One region of the Streptomyces sp. NPDC046860 genome, then DNA from elsewhere that is predicted to be linked to it. Evidence: riboswitches for the same ligand, from Rfam matches in the RefSeq annotation. Region 1 holds a riboswitch; the other holds the start of a gene.
What was found. A riboswitch is a leader RNA that binds a small molecule or an ion and turns the genes downstream of it on or off. The one in region 1 is predicted to bind S-adenosylmethionine.

Region 1 (3,676 bases):
CCACGATCTGCGGGTCCGTCACGTCCTCCACCGCGCCCCCGGTGCGGCGGGCGATGTCCAGCACGTACGGCCCGTCGGCCGGGTTGCCGATGGCGAGGGACTTGGCGATGGTGTCCGGCTTCTGCGGCCGCACCACGTCGTGGCCCGCCTTGTAGGCGGCCGACACCGGCGAGCAGCCCTCCGCCTGGGCGCCGAAGATCTTGTACGGCTTGTCCTCGACCAGGCCGAGCGCGATCAGCTCCTTCAGCCCCTTGTCGATCTTGGTGAGCTGGGAGCCGGAGGCGATCGGCACCACGAGCTGGTCCGGCAGCCGCCAGCCGAGCTGCTCGCAGATCTCGTACGCCAGCGTCTTGGAGCCCTCGGCGTAGTACGGCCGGAGGTTGACGTTGACGAAGCCCCAGCCCTCGCCGGCCGAGTCGCCGATCAGCTCGGAGCAGAAGCGGTTCACGTCGTCGTAGTTGCCCTCGATGCCGACCAGCTCGCCGCCGTAGACGGCGGCCATGACGACCTTGCCCTGCTCCAGGTCGTGCGGGATGAACACGCACGAGCGCAGGCCCGCGCGGGCGGCGGCGGCGCCGACCGCGCCGGCCAGGTTGCCGGTGGAGGAGCAGGACAGGGTGGTGAAGCCGAAGGCGCGGGCGGCCTCCAGCGCCTGGGCGACCACGCGGTCCTTGAAGGAGTGCGTCGGGTTGCCGGAGTCGTCCTTGACGTACAGCCCGCCGGTGACGCCGAGTTCGGCGGCCAGGCGGTCGGCCTTGACCAGCGGGGTCCAGCCGGGGTTGAGGTTCGGCTTGTCCGCCACGTCGGCGGGGACGGGCAGCAGCGGGGCGTAGCGCCAGATGTTCGCCGGACCGGACTCGATGCGCGCCCGGAGCTTCTCGGTGTCGTACGCGGAGAAGTCGTAGGCGATCTCCAGCGGCCCGAAACACTCCTCGCAGGCGAAGAGCGGGCCGAGCGGGACGCGGTGTCCGCATTCCCGGCAGCTCAGAGCGGCGGCGGGACCGAGGTCGACGGTGGGGGATGCGACAGTCTGCACAGCCATGGAGGCGAGGCCCTTTCTCCTCATCTTCCTCACGACGCATCTCGCCGTGAGACGGATTTGGCACCTTCCCTAGCCGGGAGCCTCGCGGTGTCGCTGTGTGCGCGCACGAGACCGGCTGGAGGGTTGCCGGGGCTTCATCGGGCCGTTTCCCTCTGCCCCTCTGGATGAGCGGTATTCGGTTGTGAACGTCCTCTGGCCTCGACATGCGATGGTCATCGGCGTTGTTCAAGACTGTAACCGAAGGCCAGGAGAGTTGAAGGTGTCGTCCGAACCGCGAGATGGATCAGACGGGGACCGGCCCCGACAGGGGCCGTCCGCGCAGGGACACCCCCACAGTGAGGAGCCGCTGACCATGCTGGAGGAAACCGAGCGCTGGCTGGCCACCCGCTCATGGTCCGTGGCCGACCGACCGCTGCACCGCGTCCTGGCAGCCAAGCAGCGCTCCGGACAGCGCGTGTCCGTGGTGCTGCCCGCGCTGAACGAGGAGTCCACGGTCGGGGAGATCGTCTCCGTGATCCGGCACGACCTGGTCTCCCAGGCGCCGCTGGTGGACGAGATAGTCGTGGTGGACTCCGGGTCCACCGACGCGACCGCCGAGGTGGCGGCCGCCGCGGGCGCGCGGGTGGTGCACCGGGACGAGATCCTGCCCCGGCTGCCCGCCGTGCCCGGCAAGGGCGAGGTGCTGTGGCGCTCCCTGCTGGCGACCAGCGGCGACATCGTCGCCTTCGTGGACGCGGACCTGAAGGAGTTCTCGTCCGACTTCGTGCTCGGCATCGTCGGCCCGCTGCTCACCGATCCGGGGATCGACCTGGTCAAGGCGATGTACGACCGTCCGCTGGGCGGCGCGGCCGGGCAGGGCGGACGGGTGACCGAGCTGATGGCACGCCCGCTGCTCAACCTGCACTGGCCGCAGCTCGCCGGGTTCGTGCAGCCGCTCGGCGGGGAGTACGCGGCCCGCCGCTCGCTGCTGGAGCGGCTGCCGTTCCCGGTGGGGTACGGGGTCGAGCTGGGGATGCTGGTGGACTCGCTGCACCTGGTCGGGCTGGACGCGCTGGCCCAGGTGGACGTGGGGGTGCGCAAGCACCGGCACCAGGACGGGCAGGCGCTCGGCCGGATGGCCGCCGCGATCTACCGCACCGCGCAGCTCCGGCTCGCGCGCGGGCATCTGGTGCGGCCCGCGCTGACCCAGTTCGAGCGGGGGGTGAGCGGTTTCGAGCCGCGCACCTACTCGGTGGACACCGAGGAGCGGCCGCCGATGGCGGAGATCGCGGAGTACGCGGCGCGGAGGGTGGCCTGAGCCGGGCCGTATACGGTCGGCTCGCCGGTCGCGCGTACGTTTGAGCGTTCGGGGGCCGGGCTAGGTTGAGGACCATGGCTTCAACGCAGGGTGCCGAGGTGCTGGTCGCGTCCAATCGCGGCCCGGTTTCGTACACGGTGGGTCCGGACGGGGCGCTCGGCTCCCGGCGGGGCGGCGGCGGTCTCGTCTCCGGTCTGTCGGCGATCGGGCCGGACACCGACGCGGTGTGGGTGTGCGCCGCGCTCGGGGACGGCGACCGGGAGGCGGTGCGGCGCGCGGGCGGCGGGCTGCTGCCGGAGGCGGACACCGGCGGACAGCGGGTGCGGATGCTGGACATCGACGCCGGTGTCTACGCCGACGCGTACAACGGCATCGCCAACTCGGCCCTGTGGTTCGTGCACCACATGATGTACCAGACGCCGCTGGAGCCGGTCTTCGACGCGGAGTTCCGGCGGCAGTGGGACGCCTACCGGGCGTACAACCAGGCGTTCGCCGAGGCGCTGGCCGAGGAGGCCGCGCCGGGAGCGGCGGTGCTGATCCAGGACTACCACCTGGCGCTGGCGCCCCGGATGCTGCGCAAGCTCCGGCCCGACCTGCGCATCGGGCACTTCTCGCACACGCCCTGGGCGCCGCGGGACTACTTCGGCCTGCTCCCGGACGACATCGCGGCCGAGCTGCTGACCGGCATCCTGGGCGCGGACCGGGCGGCCTTCCTGACCCGGCGCTGGGCGGACGCGTTCACGGACTGCTGCCACGCGGTGCTGGGCCCCGGCATCCCCTCGGGCACGGAGATCGGGGTGCACGGGCTGGGCGCGGACGCGGACTTCCTGCGGGAGCGGGCGCACCGGCCGGACGTGGACGAGCGGATGGCGGTGCTGCGGGAGCAGATCGGCGAGGGGCGCCGGACGATCGTCCGGGTGGACCGCACCGAGCTGTCCAAGAACATCGTGCGCGGGCTGCTGGCCTACCGGCGCCTGCTGGAGGACCACCCCGAGTGGCGCGAGCGCGTGGTCCACGTGGCCTTCGCCTACCCCTCCCGGCAGGACCTCGCCCTGTACCGCTCCTACACGGAGGAGGTACGCCGGGTCGCGGAGGAGATCAACTCCGAGTACGGCACGCCCGGTTGGACCCCGGTCCTGCTCCACCTCGACGACGACTTCGCCCGCTCCCTGGCCGCGTACCGCCTGGCCGACGTGGCCCTGGTGAACCCCATCCGCGACGGCATGAACCTGGTGGCCAAGGAGGTCCCGGTCGTCTCGGACGAGGGGGTCGCCCTGGTGCTGTCCCGCGAGGCGGGCGCCTACGAGGAGCTCGCCGAGCACGCGATCACGGTCAAC
Region 2 (3,676 bases), on a different contig from region 1:
TTCCGCACCTACTCCCAGCACGACCTGGAAGCGGCCTTCGCCATCGGCCTGGACTCCTGAAGGTCCCTCAGCTCTCGGGGACGCAGCGGCCGTTCTCCGTGCGGTAGGTCCACTTCGCGCCCCGGGTGACCAGCTCGCGCACCGCCGTCACGAACCGGAGCACGTCCTCGTCCGGGGTGCCCGCGCCGAAGCTGACCCGGACGGCGTTCAGACTCCCGGTGCCGCAGCCGGCCCGCCCGGCGGGGTCCGTGCCCAGGAGGGCGTGGACGAGGGGGTGGGCGCAGAAGAGGCCGTCGCGCACGCCGATGCCGTACTCGGCGGACAGGGCGGCGGCGAGGTGGGAGCTGTTCCAGCCGTCCACGACGAAGGAGAGGACGCCGACCCGCGGGGCGTCCTCGCCGAACAGGGTCAGGACCCGCACCTCGGGCACCTCGGCCAGGCCCGCGCGCAGCAGCCCGAGCAGGTGCCGTTCGCGGACGGCGAGGGCCTCGGGGCCGGCCTCGGTGAGCGCCCGGCAGGCGGAGGCCAGCGCGTGGGCGCCGATGACGTTGGGTGACCCGGCCTCGTGCCGGGCGGCCCCGTCCTGCCACTCCACCTCCACCCCGCCGTCGGCTCCCCGGGCCACCGTGCGGCTCGCGCCGCCGCCCGCGAGGTACGGCTCGGCCGCGCCCAGCCAGTCGGCCCGCCCGGCCAGCACGCCGGAGCCGAAGGGCGCGTACAGCTTGTGCCCGGAGAACGCGACCCAGTCGACGTCCAGCTCGCGCACGCTCACCGCCTGGTGCGGCACCAGCTGGGCGGCGTCCAGGACGGTCCGCGCGCCGGACGCGCGTGCGGCCGCCGCCAGCTCGCGCACCGGCCACAGCTCACCGGTGACGTTGGAGGCGCCGGTGACGCAGACCAGCGCGGGGCGGGCGGTGTCGCGGGCGGCGAGGGCCCGCTGAAGCGTGCGCACGGCGGCGGCGGGAGACCTGGGGGCGTCCAGGAAGGTCACGTCGGCCGCGCGCCAGGGCAGCAGCGCGGCGTGGTGCTCGGTCTCGAAGACGAACACCTCGCACCCGGCGGGCAGCGCGCGGGCCAGCAGGTTCAGCGAGTCCGTGGTGGACCGGGTGAAGATCACCTGGTCGTCGTCCCGGCAGTCGAGGAAGTCGGCGACCGTGCGGCGGGCGTTCTCGAACAGCTCGGTGGAGAGCTGCGAGAGGTGCCCGGCGCCCCGGTGCACGCTGCCGTAGTACGGGGCGTAGGCGGCGATGTCGTCCCAGACCCGCTGGAGGGCGGGGGCGCTGGCGGCGTAGTCGAGCGCGGCGTAGCCCACCTCGCCCCCGGTGACGAGCGGCACGGTGACGTCCCGGCCGAGCACGGGCAGCGGGGCGGGCACGGCCCCGGTGGCGGCGGCCGGGGCGGGGGCGGGGGCGAAAGCGGTGGAGACGGACATGGCTGGACTCCCGTGAGGCAGGCCGGAGAGACCGGGCGCGCAGGGCATGCGGCGACACGGCTCCGGAAGGCGTGGAGAAGAGAGAAGGGTGTGCGGAGGCGGGGCTCGGCGGCCCTATCGCATTCGCTTGCTCACGGAGAAAGGCTCCCTCGTACGACCAGGACCCCTGGTTCTCGAGGGGTCCGCGCTTGCCGCAGACCTTGTGGGCTGCGGCCTGGTCCTCACCCGGAGCACCCCGCCACGGACGGAGGGTTGCCGGACAGCCGGCCGGGGCCGCATGGCTGTCGCTCATGACCTGAAAGGGAAGCTAGCCGGGCTGATCGCCGGGCGCAACCGGCGTCCGGATGCCGGAACGACGGCGCGGCGGGGAGCGACCGCTCCCCGCCGCGCCGGACCGCCGCACCGCTACCGGTTGCTGGCGGCCACCCAGCGCTCCAGCGTGCCCGCGGCGGCCCCGGAGTCGATGGACTCCGCGGCGCGCGCCATGCCCGCCCTGAGCTGGTCGGCCAGGGGTTCCCCGGTCGGGTCCAGCGCCACCAGCGCGGCCGCAGAGTTCAGCAGCACCGCGTCCCGTACCGCTCCCGTCTCCCCCTCCAGCACCCGCCGGGCCACCATCGCGTTGTACGCCGGGTCTCCCCCGCGCAGCGCCTCCACCGGCACCAGCTCGATGCCGACGTCACGCGGGTCGAAGACCTCCTCGGTGACCTTGCCGTCGCGCACGATCCACACCCGCGAGGGCGACGTCGTGGTCAGCTCGTCCAGACCGTCCTCGCCGCGGAAGACCAGCGAGGAGTTGCCGCGCTCGGCGAAGACGCCCGCCACGATGGGCGCCATGGCGAGGTTCGCCACGCCCACCGCCTGCGACCGCACCCGCGCCGGATTGGTCAGCGGACCGATGACGTTGAAGACCGTACGGATACCCAACTGGCCGCGGGCGGCGCCGACATGACGCAGGGCCGGGTGGAACTTCACCGCGAAGCAGAAGGTGATCCCCGCCTCCTCCGCGACCTCGGCCACCCGCTTCGGGGTCAGCTCCAGATTGACGCCGAGCCGCTCCAGCACGTCCGAGGACCCGGAGGCGGAGGACGCGGCGCGGTTGCCGTGCTTGATGACCTTCGCCCCGGTGCCGGCGACCACGATGGAGGACATCGTGGAGATGTTCACCGTCTTCGCGCCGTCACCGCCGGTGCCGACGATGTCCACGGTCCGGCCGGGCACCTCGATCACGTTGGCGTGCTCGTACATGGCGCGGACGATCCCGGTGATCTCCTCGACCGTCTCGCCCTTGGCCCGCAGTGCCACCAGGAAGCCCGCGATCTGGGCGTCGGTCGCCTCACCGCGCATGATCCGGTCCATCGCCCACGCGGTGGCGTCGGCGCTCTGGTCGCGGCCCTCCAGCAGGGCGTTCAGTACCTCGGGCCAGGAACGGCCCGCCGCGGTGTCGCCTCCAGCGGGGGTCACAGCGCTCATCAGCCGCTCCTGGGTGAGTGAGGAAGACAGGTGTCTCAGGTGTCAGGGGCACCCGGGGTGCCCGGTCCCACCTTATCCAGCCTGAACAGGGCGAAGGGCCCCGCCGGTGTTCCGGACGGGGCCCTTCGGCCGTGGCGTGGCGATACGGGGATCAGTGGTGGCCGTGGCCGCTGGTGATCTCCTTGTACTCGTCGACGGTCGCCTTCGGGATCTGGTTGTCCTCGCCGTAGTAGGCGTTGGACAGCTTGACCCGGAGCCGCTCCGCGGGCTTCACCTTGCGCTCGACCCCGTTCTCGTCGACCGTGGGGCCGATCTCGGCGGGCTCGTACTGGTGGTGCGCCGTCAGGGTGTGGAGCTGCTCCTGGCTGAGCGGCTCGTGCACCTCGATGAACTCACCGTGCGGCAGGCGCTTGATGATGCCGGTCTCGCGGCCGTGCAGCACCTTGTCCCTGTCCCGGCGCTGGAGGCCGAGGCAGATCCGCTTGGTGACGATGAACGCGATCACCGGTCCGGCGAAGAAGAAGATCCGGACGAACCAGGTGACCTGGTTGATCGACAGGTGGAAGTGGGTGGCCCACAGGTCGTTGCCACCGCCGACCAGACCGATCATGTACACCGTGATCCAGGCGACGCCGAACGCGGTACGCGTCGGGGCGTTGCGCGGGCGGTCCAGGATGTGGTGCTCGCTCTTGTCGCCGGTGACCCAGGACTCGATGAACGGGTAGACCGCGATGGCCATCAGCACCACGCCGAACAGGACCAGCGGGATGAACA

Region 2: linked by a shared signal. The riboswitch ahead of ABZ898_RS10140 (aminotransferase class V-fold PLP-dependent enzyme) and the one ahead of thrC (threonine synthase) in region 1 are both predicted to bind S-adenosylmethionine.

The regions. Positions count from the first base shown of each region.
Region 1 covers NZ_JBEYXQ010000016.1:106,520-110,195, reverse strand. Annotated here, with positions in the region: gene thrC (threonine synthase) at 1-1,042, opposite strand, end outside; SAM riboswitch class I at 1,060-1,213, opposite strand; gene ABZ898_RS22375 (glucosyl-3-phosphoglycerate synthase) at 1,395-2,339, shown strand; gene ABZ898_RS22370 (trehalose-6-phosphate synthase) at 2,414-3,676, shown strand, end outside.
Region 2 covers NZ_JBEYXQ010000005.1:201,673-205,348, forward strand. Annotated here, with positions in the region: gene ABZ898_RS10135 (Lrp/AsnC ligand binding domain-containing protein) at 1-60, shown strand, start outside; gene ABZ898_RS10140 (aminotransferase class V-fold PLP-dependent enzyme) at 68-1,432, opposite strand; SAM riboswitch class IV at 1,612-1,728, opposite strand; gene trpD (anthranilate phosphoribosyltransferase) at 1,838-2,902, opposite strand; gene ABZ898_RS10150 (cytochrome bc complex cytochrome b subunit) at 3,054-3,676, opposite strand, start outside.